3 regions of the Kocuria sp. KRD140 genome follow, and region 3 is predicted to be linked to each of the others. Evidence: riboswitches for the same ligand, from Rfam matches in the RefSeq annotation. Region 3 holds a riboswitch; each other region holds the start of a gene.
What was found. A riboswitch is a leader RNA that binds a small molecule or an ion and turns the genes downstream of it on or off. The one in region 3 is predicted to bind thiamine pyrophosphate.

Region 1 (5,837 bases), on a different contig from region 3:
GGCGCAGGTCGGAACCGCGCGGGCCGCCGAGCAGTTCGGCGCCGCCCACCATGGTGGGCTCCCAGTCGAAGACCACACCGTTGTCCTCGGGGCCGATCAGCACCGCGTTGCCCGGGCGGGCGCCGATGCGGAACAGTTCGTCCTCGATCCCGAGTTTCGCGAAGCGGTCCGCGAGGTATCCCACGGCCTCGTCGTTGTTGAAATCGGTCTGCTGCACCCACCGTTCGGGCTTCACGCCGCGCACGTGGTACAGCGGCTCCCCCGCCCGGTCCTCGCGGGTGATCTCGAACTCCTTGCGGTCCTTCCCTCGACGACGCCGCACGGGTTCCGGGCGCAGCACGGTCTCCGCGCGGCGCTGCTCCTCCCGCTGTTCCTCCTGCTCGCGGGCACGGGAGACGAGCTCGGCCATCGCGAAGCCCAGTTCCCGCAGTCCGGCGTGCGAGGCCGTGGAGATCTCGAAGACCGGGTAACCGCGTTCCTCGAGTTCGGGGCGGATGAACTCGGCCAGTTCCCGCGCCTCGGGCACGTCCACCTTGTTCAGGGCCACGAGTCGGGGGCGCTCGGTCAGCGGGATCGTGGTGGGGTCGTCGTCGCGGATGGCCTCGGCGTAGTGGGACAGTTCCCGTTCGAGGGCGTCCAGGTCGCTCAGCGGATCCCGTCCGGGTTCGAGCGTGGCGCAGTCGATCACGTGCACGAGTGCGGCGCAGCGCTCCACGTGCCGCAGGAACTCGAGTCCCAACCCTTTGCCCTCCGAAGCACCCGGGATCAACCCCGGCACGTCCGCCACGGTGAAGCGGGTGTCACCCGCCTGGACCACACCCAGGTTGGGCACCAGGGTGGTGAACGGGTAGTCCGCGATCTTGGGGCGCGCGGCACTCATGGCCGCGATCAGGCTCGACTTGCCCGCGGAGGGGAAGCCCACCAGGGCGATGTCCGCGATGGACTTCAGTTCGAGCTCGACCTGGTGTTCCTCACCGGGCACACCGAGCAGAGCGAAGCCCGGGGCCTTGCGCTTAGGCGAGGACAGTGCGGCATTGCCCAGTCCGCCCTGGCCGCCACCGGCCAGCACGAACTCACTGCCCTCACCGAGCAGGTCCGCGAGCACGTTGCCCTGCCGGTCCTTGACCACGGTGCCGTCCGGGACGGACAGCACGAGGTCCTGGCCCTTGAAACCGTGGCGCATGTCCCCCTTGCCGGGCTCACCGTTGGGGGCCTTCTGGTGGGGTGCGTGGTGGAAACCCAACAGCGTGGTGGACCGACCGTCCACACGCAGGATCACCGAACCGCCGTCGCCGCCGTTGCCGCCGTCCGGGCCGCCCAGGGGCTTGAACTTCTCGCGCTTGACGGACACGCAGCCGTGGCCGCCGTTACCGCCCGTGGCGTGCACGATCACTCGATCTACAAAACTGGCCACGCGGCTCCTCGGTGGTAGGGGTCACCTGCTGCGAGCGGGTCGACCGGGGTCTTCTGAAAAGACTAGAGGGTGAGCGCGTGAAGCGCCCACCCTCTAGTGGTCGCCGCCACGGGGTCGTGGCGGCGGGTGGACCCAGGGGTCCGAATGAGAATTACTCGGCGGTCTGAATGTTGACCACGCGGCGACCGCGGCGGGTGCCGAATTCGACGGCGCCAGCGGCCAGGGCGAACAAGGTGTCGTCCTTGCCGCGGCCCACGTTCACGCCCGGGTGGAAGTGCGTGCCGCGCTGGCGGACGATGATCTCGCCGGCGTTAACGGACTGGCCGCCGAAGCGCTTCACACCCAAGTACTGGGCGTTGGAGTCACGGCCGTTGCGAGTGGAGCTCGCACCCTTCTTGTGTGCCATGGTGTGTGCCTACCTTCGTTGGAAACGTATGTGGGGAGCCGGATGCTCAGGCGTCGATGCCGGTGACCTTGACGGTGGTCAGTTCGGCGCGGAAGCCCTGACGCTTCTTGTAACCGGTCTTGTTCTTGTACTTCATGATCGAGATCTTGGGACCGCGCAGGTCCTCGACGATCTCGGCGGTGACCTTGACGTTCGCCAGGGTCTTGGAGTCGGAGGTGACCTTGTCCCCATCGACCAGCAGCAGCGCAGGAAGCTCTACGGTGCTGCCTGCCTCGCCGGCGACGCGGTCAAGGGTCACGAGGTCTCCGATGGAAACCTTCTCCTGGCGGCCGCCTGCGCGGACAATCGCGTACACCACTTGGGAACTCACTTCTCTCGACATCTATGGACTACGTGTGTGGGTCGGGCGTACTCCTGGAGGACTGCGAATGTCGAGACATCACGCCGCGGTGATCCATGACCGACCGCATTCTCCGCGTGGCTATCGCATCGATTCAGGATGTTCGCCCGAGTGTGCCGCAACCTGGTGCGTGAACTGGATATGACACACACCGGCGCTCGGCACCGACACCCCAGCCTACCCGATCACCCGAAGTCATGCCAGTTGCGCCGCGGCGCGCCGCTCGCCCTCCGGCGACGTCGCCGGGGTCGTCTGCGCGAAGAAGGCCAGCTCGAGCGCGCACGCCCGGTGGAACGCGCGGCGCATGTGCTCCCGGGTGGCCGGGTCCGCGTGGGCGGCCTCCCGGTCCACGATCTCGCGCACCGACTCGGTCGCGGTCTGGAAGTCCGGATCGTCGTACGTGCTGAGCCAGTCGGCGAACGGGTGCTGCGGTCCCGCGACGCGGGCACGACGGGTGAGCTCCGCACCCACGTGGGCGTAGAGCCAGTAGCACGGCAGGATCGCGGCGGAGCCCACCGCGAAGCCGTCCTGACCCGTGCGCGCCAGCAGGAAGTCCGCGTAACTGCTCGTGACGTCACTCGGCGGCATGGGCTCCCGGTCCCCGAGCCGGGCTCGATGCAGCGCGGACTCGACCGAGACCACGGAGGCCGACGCCGCGGCGAAGTGTTCGCGCGAACGCTCGTCCGGGGCGGAGGCCGCGAGCAGGGCCAGCGCCCGGGAGTAGTACTGCAGATATTGCATGTCCTGGTCCAGGTACAGCTCGAACTCGCCCGGGTCCAGGGTGCCGTCCCCGAGGCCCCGGATGAACGCCAGGGCGGCAATGCGTTCACGCACCGGGGCGCTCTCCTCCCACAGTTCATCGGTGAACCGGGGGCCCTCGGATTCCGCGGCGGCCGTCATCACGAACGCCGGATCCGTGACGAGGTGCTGGACGTGGTGCATGTGGTGCACGGGACCGTTGCCGTGACCCACGTGCAACTCGTCCGCGCCGCGCAGTGCACCGCGCAACCATGTGCGGGCCGTGCGGATCGCCTCGGGCCAGTCCCCGGTCCGCGCCACGACCGTGGCCACCGCGGAGGACAGCGAGCACCCGGTGCCGTGGGTGTTACGCGTGTGCACCCTGCGACCCTCGAACAACGCGGCGGGTTCGTCCTGACCGGGGAGCAACAGGGCGTCCGGGGTCGTGTCCCCGGCCAAGTGGCCACCCTTCACGAGGACCCGGGTATGGAACGCCGCCGCGACCGCGCGTCCCTGCTCGAGCGCCTCGTCCCAGGTCGCGGCCACGGGGCGCTCGGCCAGCACCGCGAGTTCCGGGAGGTTGGGGGTGATCAGATTCGCGTGGGGCAGCAGCTCCCGTAGGGCCCGTTCGGCGTCCGGACGCAGCAATCGCCCACCGGCCGTGGCGACCATGACGGGGTCGATCACGACCACGGGTGCGCGCCCCACCATGAGCCAGTCCCGGACCGTGTCGATGACCTCCACGGAGCCGAGCATCCCCACCTTGATCGCGTCCAGGGTGACGTCCCCGGCGACCGCGTCCAGCTGGTCCCGCAGGACCTGGACGGGTGGGGTGTGCACGCTCACGACGCCCCGGGTGTTCTGGGCGACCACTGCGGTGATCACACTCAGCCCGTACCCGCCCAGTGCGGCGATGGATTTCAGGTCCGCGGCGTGACCCGCCCCGCCCGTGGGATCGGTTCCGGCAATAGAGAGGACGCGGGGTATGGCGGTAGAAGGCGTGGTGTCCACGACAATCCCTTCGCTAGTACGAGCTAGATCAGGTTCGACGGGTGTGTTCTCAGCCGCAGTGCGCAGCACCCCGTGTGTGTGTCCCCGATCATGCCACAGGGGCACCCGGAATCCCGGGTGCCCCTGCGGTGCTCGCATGGCGACGGATCCAGCCGCCGGTCACTCAGTCCTGCTTGCCGGTCATCGTGATGTCCTGAGCCTTGATGCCCACACCCACGATGGTGGGCTGGTCACCGGACGCCGCGGGGGTCGCGGCCCCGGCCTCCGCGGTGAAACGGCTGACCTGCCGTTCCTGCGTGTACTCGTGGGTCTCCACCCTCGCGGTTCCGGGCGCGGCCGCCGGCGCCACGGCACGCCGCGACCCACGACGCCGTCGGGCCGGAGCCGCCGGCGCCTCCGCCGGCCGGTTCCCGCCGGCGGACGACGCCGCCCCGGAACTCTGCTGCTGCGCGGCACTCGTCTGCCCTGCACTGGATTGCGCAGTCCCGGAGTTCGACGGCGCGTGTCCGGCGGCCGACCGCTTCGACACGGCCTCTCGCGGCTGGGGCGCGGCGTCCGCATCCTGAACGGCACCCTCGGTCGAGGTTTCGTCCTCGCCCGCATCCGTGAACGCGGCGCTCAGCGAATCCAGGGACAGGGCCTCCTGGGTGCCCTCGCTCCCCCGCTGCTCAGACTGCCCGTGGGGCAGTTCGATGACCTCGCCGTGGATCGTGAGGCTCGCGGACGAGTCCCCACCGGAACGGTCCTCGGACCGGGAATCCCCGCGCGAGTCGTTCCCGGAACCGTCCCGGCCGGAACCGTCGTTCTGCACGGCGTTGTCCTCGCCCTGCTGACCGCGACCGCGGCTGCGCTTGCCGCGGCGCTTGCGGCGACGGCGCCCGCCCTCGGACTCCCCGTGGGAGTTCTCGGACGCGTGCTCCCCGCCCTGCTGACCGCGGGAGGTCTGCTGCTCCTGGGAACCGGTGTCCTCGGCCTGCCCGCCCCCGGACTGCGGTGCGGTGCCCTGGGAAGCATTCCGTGCGGCGTCGCCGGACTCGTCGTGGGAGGAGGCCGCGGCGATGTTCGCGAACGCCGTGCGGGTGGCCTCCACGCGCGCCTGGTCCGGCTCGTCCGAACCGTGGTGCTGGTTGCCGTTCCTGGGCTTGTCCTGCGCACCGTTGTGCTGCTTGTTGCGCGAACGCTTACGCTCGTGTCGAGTGCCGCGCTGGTCGGAGGGAGCCGCGCCGGAGCGGCCCTTCAAGGGGTGGTCGTGGACCACGACGCCGCGGCCCGCGCATTCCTCGCACGGCTCGGAGAAGACCTCGAGCAACCCCGTACCCATGCGCTTGCGCGTCATCTGCACGAGACCCAGGGAGGTCACCTCGGCCACCTGGTGCTTCGTGCGGTCCCGGCCCAGGCACTCCACGAGCCGGCGCAGTACGAGATCGCGGTTGGACTCCAGAACCATGTCGATGAAGTCCACCACGATGATCCCGCCGATATCCCGCAACCGCAGTTGCCGCACGATCTCCTCGGCGGCCTCGAGGTTGTTCTTGGTCACGGTCTCCTCGAGGTTGCCCCCGGAGCCGGTGAACTTGCCGGTGTTGACGTCCACCACGGTCATGGCCTCGGTGCGGTCGATCACGAGCGATCCGCCGGAGGGCAGAAAGACCTTGCGCTCGAGGGCCTTCTGGATCTGCTCCTCCACGCGCATGTGCTCGAAGAGGTCGTCATCGCCGGTCCAGCGCTCGAGGCGGTCCAGCAGGTCGGGCGCCACGTAGGTCACGTAAGCCTCGATGTTGTCCCACGCCTGCTCGCCCTGGACCACCATGGCGGTGAAATCCTCGTTGAAGACGTCCCGCACGGTCTTGATGGTCAGGTCCGGTTCC
Region 2 (5,837 bases), on a different contig from region 3:
CACGGCGGCGTCGGGATCGGTCTCGCGCTGCAGGTAGATCTCGAGCGGGAGCGTGCGGGTCACGCCCTGCAGGCTGCCCGCGAACGTGAGGGTGGCGCCGAACTCGCCGAGGCAGCGCGCGAAGGACAGCGCGGCCCCGGAGAGCACTGCGGGCAGCACCAGGGGCAGCGTGACCCGGAACAGGGTGCGCGTGGGGGATGCACCAAGGCCCGCCGCGACCCGTTCGTAGCGAACGCCCGCGGTGCGCAGCGTGCCCTCCAGGGAGACCACCAGGAACGGCAGGGCCACGAACGTCTGGGCGAACACGACGGCCGCGGTGGTGAACGCGATGTCCACGCCCGCCGAGGACAGGGTGCCGCCCAGGAAACCCATGCGTCCGAAGGTGTACAGCAGCGCGATACCGCCCACCACAGGTGGCAGCACGAGCGGCAGCAGCACCAGTGAGCGCAGGAGCGTGAGGCCGCGCACGGTGGAACGGGCCAGAACCAGGGCGAGCGGGCACCCCAGCACCAGGCACAGCGCCGTGGACACGACCGCGGTGCGAAGGCTCAACCACAGCGCGGCGAGCGAGGACTCGCTCGTGAGCAACTCCCCCAGGTGCGCCCAATCGATGCGCAGCACCATGCCGAGCAAGGGCAACAGGATGACCAACGCCCCCGCCACCGCCGGGACCAGGATCCACCGGGGGGTCGTGACGAACCCGCGCGTCACGGTGCGCCGAAGCCCGCGTCCCCCAGGACCTTCCGGCCCTCGTCACCCTGGACGAGGTCCACGAACTGCCGGGCGAGCTCCGGCTCCGCGGAATCCTTGAGGGCGACCACGGGGTAGTTGTTGACCGCCTGATCCGTGCGCGGGATCTCGACGGTCGTGACCCTGTCCTTCGCGGACTTGGCATCCGTGACGTACACGATCCCCGCGTCCGCCTGCCCGGAGGTCACCTTGCCGAGCACGTCCGTGACCGCGTTCTCCTGGCTCACGGGGTGAAGCGCGACACCGTTGGCCTTCTCGATCTCCTGCGTGGCCGCACCGCACGGTACCTCCGGGGCGCACGTGACCAGCTTGACGTCCCGGTCCACCACGTCCCGGAAGGAGGTGATGTCCGCGGGGTTGTCCTTGGGTACCGCGAGGGTGAGCACATTGGTCGCGAACACGCTCGGCTCCCCCGCGGCCAGGCCCGCGTCCGTGAGCTTCTTCATGTTCTTCTGGTCAGCGGAGGCGAAGACGTCCGCGGGGGCGCCCTGGGTCAGCTGTTGCACGAGCCCGGACGAGCCTCCGTAGTTCATGCTGACCTTCACCCCCGGGTGCGCCGCCTCGAACGTGCGCGCGAGCTCGTCGAAGGAATGGGTCAGCGAGGCCGCCGCGGACACCCGCAGGGTCGTCTCCTGATCGGACGACGACGCCGCGTCCCCTCCCCCGTCCGACGCTCCCGCGCATCCGGAGAGCGCCACCGCGCTCACCGAGCAAGCCAGGGCGCGCATGCGTGTCGCCGCGCGCCCCATCACTTGCGCCCCTCGGTCTCGACGATGACCGCGGTGGACTTCACCACGGCCGTGGCCACGGACCCCGGTTCCAGCCCCAGGTCACGCACCGCTTCCGAGCTCATGAGCGAGACGATCCGGTGCGGGCCGCACTGCAGCTCCACCTGGGACATCACGGGATCGGAGGTCACGGCGGTCACGAGTCCCACGAGGCGGTTGCGCGCCGAACTGTTCACCCCGGCGGGATCCTGAGGGCTCACGGCGTTGTCGCGCGCGTATGCCGCGAGTTCGGCGCCGTCCACCACGGCGTACCCCGCGGAATCCTTGTGCCCGGTGAGCGTGCCCTGCTCGATCCACCGCCGGACGGTGTCGTCGCTGACGCCCACGAAGGTCGCGGCCTGGGAGATACGGAGGTGGGTCATGGGAGCAGTTTATCCGCATCTGCGGAACCACGGCCCTGTTTGAACCGCACTTGCGTGGTGTTGACCTGACACGCGACGACGCCGCGCGGACCGGGCCGCGCGGCGTCGTCGTCCCCTACAGGGCTCATTCGTGGGAGAACCGCGCCTTACGCTTCTCCGCGAACGCGGACATGCCCTCTTTCTGGTCCGCGGTGGAGAACAGCCCGTGGAAGACCCGCCGCTCGTGCTGGACGCCGGCCCACAACCCGGACTCGTACGCGGCATTGACGGTCTCGACCGCGTGCTGGGCCGCGGGCTTGGACATCTCCGCGATCTTTCCGGCGACCTCCAGGGCGGTGTCCATGAGCTCGTCCGCTGCGACCACGCGGGAGACCAAACCGGAACGCTCGGCTTCCTCGGCGCGCATCTGCCGTCCGGTGAGGATCATGTCCATGGCCTTGGCCTTGCCCACGGCGCGGGTGAGGCGCTGGGTGCCGCCCATCCCGGGGATCACACCCAGGGCGATCTCGGGCTGACCGAACACTGCAGTGTCCGCGGCGAGGATCAGATCGCACATCATCGCGAGCTCGCACCCACCGCCGAGCGCGTAACCGGCCACCGCGGCGATCTTGGGGGTGCGCAGCCGGGCGAAAGCGTCCCACCCCGCGAAGAAGTCCTCGTGGTACATATCGGACGCGGACTTGCCGGACATCTCCTTGATGTCAGCACCGGCCGCGAAGGCCTTCTCCGAACCTGCGAGGATCAGCGCGCCGATCCCCGAGTCACGGTCCAGCTCGGTCGCGGCGGCCACCACGTCCCGCATGGTCTGTTCGTTCAGCGCGTTCAGTGCCTTGGGACGGTTCAGGGTGATGACACCCACGCGTCCCTCGCGGCGGACTTCAATGGTCTCGTAGGAGTTCTCGTTCATGTGATCAGCATCTCATAGGTCCCTCGGGGGCGTGTCCGAGCGTGGGGGTCCAGCACCGGGGCCCAGCGCCGGCCTCCGTCCTCCGGGCCACGGGACGGGCTGGCGGTAGGCCCCTGTCCCCGCGGGAACCGGCCACTAGCATGGACGCATGCGTGAATTGCAAGCACAGATCGTTGCCGAGCTCGGCGTCTCTCCGCAGATCGATCCGGAGCGGGAGGCCCAACGCCGCGTCGACTTCCTGAGCGACTACCTCAAGGCCACGCACACCGCGGGATTCGTCCTGGGGATCAGCGGCGGCTTGGACTCCACCTTGGCCGGGCGCCTGGCTCAGCTCGCGGTCGAGAAACTGCGCGAGGACGAGATCGAGGCGGAGTTCGTGGCCATGCGGCTGCCTCACGGGATCCAGCACGACGAGGCCGACGCCCAGGCGGCGCTCGAATTCATTCAGCCGGACCGGGTCATCACGTACGACGTCGCGCCGGCCGTCCGCGGTTTCGAGTCCGCCTACGGTGCCGCGACCGGTGAGCAGCTCACCGATTTCACCCGCGGTAACACCAAGGCCCGCGTGCGTATGACGGCGCAGTACGCGGTGGGCGGGGACCACAACCTGCTGGTGATCGGCACGGATCACGCGGCGGAATCGGTCACCGGGTTCTTCACCAAGTTCGGCGACGGCGGCGCGGACGTCCTGCCCCTGGGCGGGCTGAACAAACGGCAGAACCGCCAGGTGCTCGCGTACCTGGGGGCCTCCGAGCAACTCGTGGGCAAGGTCCCCACCGCGGACCTCCTGGACGAGAACCCCGGGCGCACGGACGAGGACGAGCTGGGCCTGCGCTACGACGACATCGACGACTTCCTCGAGGGCAAGGACGTCCCCGAGGAGGTGGCCCGCAAGATCGAAAGCACGTTCCTGCGCACCCGCCACAAGCGCACGGTCCCGGTGACCCCGGCGGACGAGTGGTGGCGGGAGGGCTGATCCTCCCCGTCCGCGCGATGTCCAAGGGGACGACCCTGGCCTGACTGCGCTGGACAACCGCATTGGCCATGCCCTCCGACGGCCTGCGCCGTGCGCGACCCCGGTCCGGCCCCCCTGTGCTTAGACTGGGCCCAGTGACACGGGGTGCCGCTGCACGTTCCCACGACCCACCGGGCCGGGGAGCCCTGGATGCAATGGCTGAGATGACACCCGTCGAACCTGTCCAGTTAGTACTGGCGAAGGGATGTCACGGTGGCACCGCACGGGTGGCGCACCGCGTTCTTCGCCGTGAGCCACAGGAGTGAGCATGCGGATCGACACCACCATCGTCCTGATCACCGGGGGAGCCCGGGGTCTGGGTGAACACCTCAGCCGAGCCTTCGCCCGCGAAGGCGCCCGGGTGGTCGTGAACTACCACACGAGCGAGGACCGCGCCCGCTCACTGGTGCGCGAACTCGGTGAGGACAAGGTCATTGCCGTTCGGGCGGACGTGACCGATGCCGGGCAGGTGCAGCAGATGGTGGCACTCGCCCAGGACCATTTCGGTGCGCCCATCACGGTGGCCGTGAACAACGCGCTGGTGGACTTCAGCTTCAACGGGGACGCCCGCCCCTCGCTCGAAAACCTCGCCGCCGAGGATCTTTCCCAGCAGTTCACCGGCGCGGTCGTGGGCGGACTCAACGTGATCCAGGCGGTCGTCCCGGGGATGCGCCGGTCCGGACACGGGCGCATCATCAACATCGGCACCAATCTCTTCCAGAACCCCGTGGTCCCCTACCACGACTACACCGCAGCCAAGGCCGCCCTTCTCTCCCTCACCCGCACGGCGGCCAAGGACCTGGGGGCCCTGGGCATCACCGTGAACATGATCTCCGGTGGCCTGCTACGCACCACGGACGCGAGTGCCGCTACCCCGGCCGAAGTCTTCGACGCCATTGCCGCCGGTACGCCCTTGGGTCGGGTCACCAGCCCGGAGGAGTTCGCGGACACCGCCCTCTTCTTCGCCTCCGACTGGTCCCGCGGCGTCACCGGGCAGAACCTCGTGGTCGACGGTGGACTGGTGATGGACTGACATGGCCGCCCCGCACGACACCGCGCGGACCCCGTCCGCCGCCCCTGCGGCGTCCACCCGTCCCACCCAGGTGAACCAGCCGCCCGGGACACCCGCCCGGACGCTGCACCTCAACGCCTTCCTCTACGGGGCCGGCCACCACCAGGCCGCGTGGCGCGCGCCGGGCTCCCCGGTGCACCGCCTCACGGACATCGCCTACTACGAGGAGCTCGCGCGGACTGCCGAACGCGGTCTGTTCGACGCGGTGTTCTTCGCGGACGGGCACAGCGTGGGTGACGTCTCCGGCGGACCCCGCTGGAGCCTGGAACCCCTGACAGCGCTGTCCGCGATGGCGCGGGCCACCGAGCGCGTCGGCCTGGTGTGCACGGTGTCCACCACGTTCTTCACCCCGTTCCACGCGGCCAGGATGCTCGCGTCCTTGGACCACATCTCGGGCGGGCGAGCGGGGTGGAACGTGGTGACCTCCATGTGGGACTCCGAGGCCCGCAACCACGGCTACCGGGCCATGCCGACCAAGGATGAGCGCTACGAGCGCGCCCGCGAGTTCGTGGAGGTGGCCCGCGCCCTGTGGGCCAGCTGGGACGAGGACGCCGTCACCGCAGACCCGGAGGGCCGGTGGGCTGAGCCCTCCAAGCTGCACCGTCTGCACCACGAGGGCCGCCACTTCCTGGTGGATGGACCCCTCACGGTTCCGCCCTCCCCCCAGGGGGAACCGGTCCTCTTCCAAGCGGGTGCCTCCGGGCCCGGCAAGGCACTCGCGGCCGACTTTGCAGAGGGGATCTACGCCGTGGCCTACGACCTGCCCGCCGCGCAGGAGTACTACGCGGCGGTGAAGGCCGAAGTGGCCCGCGCCGGGCGTGATCCCGGTTCCGTGATCGTGATGCCCGGTCTGGTCACGTACGTGGGCCGCACGCACGAAGAGGCCCTCGAGAAGCAGGCCAGCGTGGACCGTTTACTCCCTGTGGAGCAGTCGCTCGCACAG
Region 3 (5,837 bases):
GACTTCCCCGCGCCGTTGACGCCCGTGACGGCCAGCGCGTGCCCCGCGCGGACGTCCACGGTGATGTTCTCCGCCGCCGGCGCGGCCCCCGGGCGCACATCCGGTTCCGGGTACGTCTCCCCACGCCGCCACGCGGTGAGCGCCCGACGACGCCGCCGCGCGAGCGCTCGCCGGCCCGGTTGGCTCCGGGACACGGCGAGGTCGCGCGCGCTCAACAAGGTGGTGCCCCGTGCGATGGCGACGGACACGGTGGGGGAACCACCCGTATCCTGCGCAGACTCCGCGACATCCGGAGCTCTCATGGACGACGCGGCCCGCGCATTCTCCGAACACGCCGCGAGTGGCGTGTTGCCGTGTGGCTCCGTGGAGGAGGTTGTCCGCCGTGCCGCGGGATCCATGCCCTTCAAGGCATGCACAGGAGTGCGAGTGCGCGGTACCCAGCCGGGGACCCACGTCCCCTGGTGCTGCAACAGCTCCCGGGCGTCCTGCAGGGTCTGCTGCGCGGGGCCGTCGAAGGCCACCCGACCGTCGTCGCCCAGCACGATCACGCGGTCCACGACCGGTTCCCACAGGGCCACCCTGTGCTCCACGACCACGAGGGTCGTCCCGTCCTCACGCACCGCATCGGCCACGGCGCGGCACAACTGCTGCGCCCCCTCGTGGTCCACGCTCGCCGTGGGTTCGTCCAGCAACAGCAACCGCGGGCGCATGGCCAGGGTCCCGGCGAGCGCGAGACGTTGTTTCTGGCCCCCGGACAGCGCCGTGGTGGGGTGATCGAGAGGAAGCTCCAGGCCCACGCGCGCGAGCGATTCCCGCACGCGAGGCCAGATCCGTTCGCGGGGGACGGCGAGGTTCTCGAGGCCGAACGCGACGTCGTCCCCCACGCGCGAGAGGACCACCTGCGTCTCGGGGTCCTGGTGCATGAAGCCCACCGTGCCGCGGGCGTCGCGCGGGTCGACACCCGCGACGCTCAACCCGCCCGATGCGGAACGGCCGTCAGGGTCCTGGTCCACACCGGCCAGTGCCTGCAGGAGCGTGGACTTGCCGGCCCCGGACGGGCCCAGAAGCAGGACGCGTTCGCCGGGCTCGATGATCAGGTCCAGGTCCACCAGACTGGGCGTCTCGCGGCCGGGGTGATGCCATCCGAACCCCTCCAGGACCACCCGCGCGCCCGTGAGCTGCACGGTCGGTTCCGCGGTCATCGGCGCACGGCGCCGGAGGCCAGTGCTCCGAGGACACCCGTGGCCTGCAGGGCCTTCATCACGGCCCACATGAGCAGCCCGGCGATCACGGCCCCGGAGAGCGTGGTCAGCGCCGCGTAGACGACCTGCTGGTCCAGGGCCCACTCGAAGTTGTACATGATGTTCTCGCTCACGCCCAGGAACAGCCCGGACACCGCCCCGCCGATCGCCGCGGTCACGGGACCGAACCGGCGGTAGCGGGTCAGGAGGAACACGACCTCCACGCCGAGGCCCTGCACCAGACCGGAGAGCACCACGAGCCACCCGAAATGCGTACCCAGGAAGCCCTCGATCACGGCCGCGAGCAACTCGCAGAACAGGGCCGCGCCCGGTTTGCGGATGATCAGGGCGCCCAGAGTACCCGCCACGAGCCAGCCCCCCGCGATGAGGCCCGCGGACGGCGGGTAGGCCACCGTGCCCGCCGAGACCGCCGGGTACAGGAGGTTGGACCACATCCAGAAGATCACGGCGCACACCGCGGCCAACACGGCGGTGACCACGATGTCCACGACCCGCCACGACGAGCTGCGGTTGCCGCCTGCGCGCGGTGTACGGGTGGGGGTGTTACCGACCTGCGTCATGCTGAATCCTCCTGAAGATCCCAGGAGGGGAAGAACACCACCCGCCGTTGCGAGCGGGTCCTTGAGATACTCGACTCCCTAGCGCCGGTACGAGCCGGATCAGGTTCGAGGGTCTGCGCTCACGCGCACTCTCAGCGCCGCGGTGGCGCTCCCCTGTCGTTGAGACGCCAGTCTAGACCACGACGGCGGGTGGCCGGGCATCTCGCGTGCCCGGCCACCCGCCGTCGTACGTGCGTCCTACGCGGCCCCGGCCCACCCGTACGGGTGGCGCGGGACCCGCGGCTCAGATCTCGCTCTGGGAGCTGCGGGAGGGATCGGAGTCCTTGGACTCGAACTTGGCCACCTGGCGGGAGATCCCCACCTTGATGACGGTGCCCACGACACCGGTGATCACGGCCCAGATGATGATGTCGGTCCAGGCCTCGTCCGGGTCCGGGTTCTTGGCGGGGGGCTCGTTGCCCGTGACCTGCTTCCACACCGCGGACAGACCCTTGTTGGCCAGGGCCACACCACCCAGGGACGCCACCGTGCCGAAAATGTCCATTGCCTTGTTCATGAGGTTCTCCTTGTCCTGTGGGTGTCGGCGGCACCGGGCGGCCGACGACGTCGTGCTCGTTGCCCAGCATACGAAGCGCCGGGCGCGACGGGGCGGAAGGAACCCGGCCCCACCGAGAATTACGTCCTCAGCGAGATTCTTCCTCGCCGGCGCGCGCGACGACCTCGCGCAGCTCGTCCTCCACGAGGTTCTTCTCGTTCAGGTGCTTGGAGCGGTAGGCGGCGCGGCCCACCATGTGCGCGGACACGGGCACCGTGAGCAGCTGGAACAGCCACGCGAGGATCATCAGCGGGATCATGCCGGGATTGCCGCTCTCGATCGCCACGGCCGTGAGCAGCAGGAGCAACCCCAGGACCTGGGGCTTGGTCCCGGCGTGCATGCGCGAGAGCAGATCGGGGAAGCGCACCAGACCCACCGCCGCGGCCAGGGACATGAGGGAGCCCCCCACGAGGCACAGCAGCGCGATGACGTCCAGGACGGTGTGCCAGTTCATGATCGCTCCAACCCCACGTTGCGCGCGACCGTCACGGAGCCCAGGAAGCCCACCAGGGAGATGATCACGAGCAGGATGATGTTGCTGGAGTGGTGGTTGTACACCATCTCGATGGCGAGACCCGCACCCACGATCGCGAGCAGCACGTCCGTGGCGATCACCCGGTCCAACAGAGACGGGCCCTTGGCCAGCCGGTAGATCGTGCCCGCGGCCGCCACGGTGAGAATCGCACCGCACACCCACACGGCGACGTCGAACATGGTCATGGCCGCTCCTCCCTGAGGCCGTCCAGGGCCTTGTTCATCTTGGTGGTCGGCGACGCGACGGCGCCGGAGGCGTCCGCGCCACCCGCGTCACCCGAGGCCTCCAGTTTCGCGAGGTCCTCCTTGGAGCCCATGATCTTGATCCACGCCGCCTCGATGTTCAGCGCGGACTCCCGGAACGACTCCGCCTCCTCCGGCGTGGAGACGTCCAGCACGTGGAAGTACAGGATCCCGTTGCCGCGATCCACCTCCACCACGAGCGAGCCCGGGATCAGCGCCATGGTGTGACCCACGGCCGTCATGAGCAGGTCGTTGTTCTGCCGCAGCTTCACCCGCAGCACCGCGTTGTGCACCTTGGGGCCCTGCATGAGCGCCACACCGAACACGTGGACGCTGGCCCGGGCCACCTGCCAGATGAACGTGATCACGAACAGCGCGAAATGCAGGACGTTGAACCGCCCGGACAACCGCACCGGGGGCAGCGTGAGCGTGCGGGTCACGAACACCGCGAGGATCAGCCCGAAGACCAGGTTGCCCACGCTCCAGTCACCCCACAGGGCACCCCACACGACCACGAGCCACAGGATCAGGGGCAGCTCGGCCCGCAGGGAGTTCCGGGAGCGGCGCTGCATCGGGGACGTACTCATCGGCCCTCCTCGCTCACACCGCCGGGACCCACGGGGGCCAGCACGGCATTGACGTATCGATCCGGATTGATCAGGTTCTCGGACGCGTTGTCCGCGAGATCGAACAGCGGCCCGGCGAAGACCGTGAGCGCCACACCCACCGCCACGAGCGCGGTGGTCGCGCCCACCATGGTCCCGGGCAGCAGTACCACCGGGGACCGGCCGGAGAAGCGGCTACCGGACTCGCCCGCGACCGCGCGGGACGTGCGGGGACGGCGGCCCTCCGCGGTGGTGGCGCGCAGCACGGGGTCCGGGTACTCGGCGTCGTCCACGTTGCGCAGGAACACACGGTTCCACACGCGGATCAGGGCCATGAGCGTGAGCAGCGAGACGAACACGGACACGCCCACGAGCAGGTAGCTCAGCCACGTCCCGGCCTCGACACCGGCCTCCAGCAGGCCCACCTTGCCCAGGAAGCCCGAGAACGGCGGGATGCCGCCCAGGTTCAGGGCCGGGATCATGTACAGCACACCCAGCAGCGGGGAGATCTTGAGCATCCCGGCGAGACGGTCCACGTTGGTGGAGCCACCGCGGCGCTCGATCAGCCCGGCGATCAGGAACAGGCTGGTCTGGATCACGATGTGGTGCGCGATGTAGTAGACCACCGCGGCCAGCGCGGCCTGCGTGCCCAGTGCGATGCCGAAGATCATGTAGCCGATGTGACTGATCAGCGTGAACGAGAGCATACGTTTGATGTCGATCTGGGCGAGCGCGCCCAGGATGCCCACGACCATGGTCAACAACGCGACCCACATCAACAGGTCGTTGATCTGCGTCCCGGGGAACAACAAGGTCTCGGTGCGGATGATCGAGTAGACGCCCACCTTGGTCAACAGACCGGCGAACACCGCGGTCACCGGTGCGGACGCGGTCGGGTAGGAGTCGGGCAGCCAGAAGGACAGCGGGAAGATCGCGGCCTTCACCCCGAACGCGATCAGCAGCATCAGGTGCAACTGCATCTGGGTGCCCTGCGGCAGGTCCGCGAGCTTCACGGACAGGTCCGCCATGTTCACGGTGCCCGTGGCGCCGTAGATCATCCCCAGGGAGATCAGGAACAGGATGGAGGAGATCACCGAGACGACCACGTAGGTCACGCCCGCGCGGATCCGCTGCGCCGTACCACCCATGGTGAGCAAGACGTAGGAGGCGGTCAACAGGATCTCGAAGCCCACGTAGAGGTTGAAGAGGTCACCCGCGAGGAACGCGTGGGACACACCCGCGACCAGCAGCAGGAACGTGGGGTAGAAGATGGAGATGGGGCCCTCGTCGTCCCCGCTGGCCACACCCTCACTGACCGCGTAGATCAACACCGCGAGGGACACCACCACGGAGACCACGAGCATGAGCGCGGACAACTGGTCCACGACCATCACGATGCCGTACGGGGCGGCCCAGTCCCCCAGGTGCACGACCTGTGGGCCCTGGTTCCATACGTTCGCGAGCATGAACGCGTTCAGGATCAGCGTGAGCACCATGGCGCCCACGGTCACCCCGCGCTGCAGCCGGTTGCGGTGGACGATGATGAAGTTCAGGGCGGCGCCGAGGAACGGGATCAGGACCGCGAGCGGCGCGAACTGTGCCGGATCAGTGGTCATGCGGGCTCCTCCCTCGCGCCTCGGAGAACTTCTCGGCCCTGTAGTGACCAGGCGATTCGGCGGCCTCTTCCTCATTGTGACGCGACGGCGCGAACCGGGCGTCCGCGTGGTTGAACTCGGAGGTGTCCTGCGGCAGGGCGTCGTCGTCCTCGGCGTCGTACGAGGACTGCTGCGCCACGCGACGGTCCTCGAGGTCGTCCTGGATCTCGTCCCGGCGGGCCAGGATCCACGAACGCCAGATCATGCTGAGGATGAAGGCGGTCGTTGCGAGCGAGATCACGATCGAGGTGAGCACGAGCGCCTGTGGCAGCGGGTCCGAGTACTCCGAGGGGTCGCGGGCGGCGTCGTACAACGGCGCGATGCCGGGCGTGCCGCTCGTGTGCAGGATCAGCAGGTTGGCCCCGTTGGTGAGCAGCATGATG

Region 1: it holds a riboswitch for thiamine pyrophosphate, as region 3 does, so the genes downstream of both, J1M36_RS02245 (bifunctional hydroxymethylpyrimidine kinase/phosphomethylpyrimidine kinase) here and J1M36_RS08185 (ECF transporter S component) in region 3, are expected to answer to the same signal.
Region 2: it holds a riboswitch for thiamine pyrophosphate, as region 3 does, so the genes downstream of both, J1M36_RS04760 (3-oxoacyl-ACP reductase) here and J1M36_RS08185 (ECF transporter S component) in region 3, are expected to answer to the same signal.

The regions. Positions count from the first base shown of each region.
Region 1 covers NZ_JABFAW010000002.1:919-6,755, forward strand. The annotation lists gene obgE (GTPase ObgE) at 1-1,414, opposite strand, end outside; gene rpmA (50S ribosomal protein L27) at 1,566-1,820, opposite strand; gene rplU (50S ribosomal protein L21) at 1,867-2,178, opposite strand; gene J1M36_RS02245 (bifunctional hydroxymethylpyrimidine kinase/phosphomethylpyrimidine kinase) at 2,416-3,969, opposite strand; TPP riboswitch at 3,957-4,052, opposite strand; gene J1M36_RS02250 (Rne/Rng family ribonuclease) at 4,133-5,837, opposite strand, start outside.
Region 2 covers NZ_JABFAW010000004.1:118,576-124,412, forward strand. The annotation lists gene J1M36_RS04735 (ABC transporter permease) at 1-663, opposite strand, end outside; gene modA (molybdate ABC transporter substrate-binding protein) at 708-1,478, opposite strand; gene J1M36_RS04745 (molybdopterin-binding protein) at 1,499-1,900, opposite strand; gene J1M36_RS04750 (enoyl-CoA hydratase) at 2,025-2,807, opposite strand; gene nadE (ammonia-dependent NAD(+) synthetase) at 2,956-3,783, shown strand; TPP riboswitch at 3,914-4,045, shown strand; gene J1M36_RS04760 (3-oxoacyl-ACP reductase) at 4,091-4,855, shown strand; gene J1M36_RS04765 (LLM class flavin-dependent oxidoreductase) at 4,857-5,837, shown strand, end outside.
Region 3 covers NZ_JABFAW010000007.1:393,373-399,209, forward strand. The annotation lists gene J1M36_RS08180 (ABC transporter ATP-binding protein) at 1-1,202, opposite strand, end outside; gene J1M36_RS08185 (ECF transporter S component) at 1,199-1,822, opposite strand; TPP riboswitch at 1,881-1,987, opposite strand; gene J1M36_RS08190 (DUF4235 domain-containing protein) at 2,106-2,378, opposite strand; gene mnhG (monovalent cation/H(+) antiporter subunit G) at 2,506-2,871, opposite strand; gene J1M36_RS08200 (monovalent cation/H+ antiporter complex subunit F) at 2,868-3,137, opposite strand; gene J1M36_RS08205 (Na+/H+ antiporter subunit E) at 3,134-3,781, opposite strand; gene J1M36_RS08210 (Na+/H+ antiporter subunit D) at 3,778-5,415, opposite strand; gene J1M36_RS08215 (Na(+)/H(+) antiporter subunit C) at 5,405-5,837, opposite strand, start outside.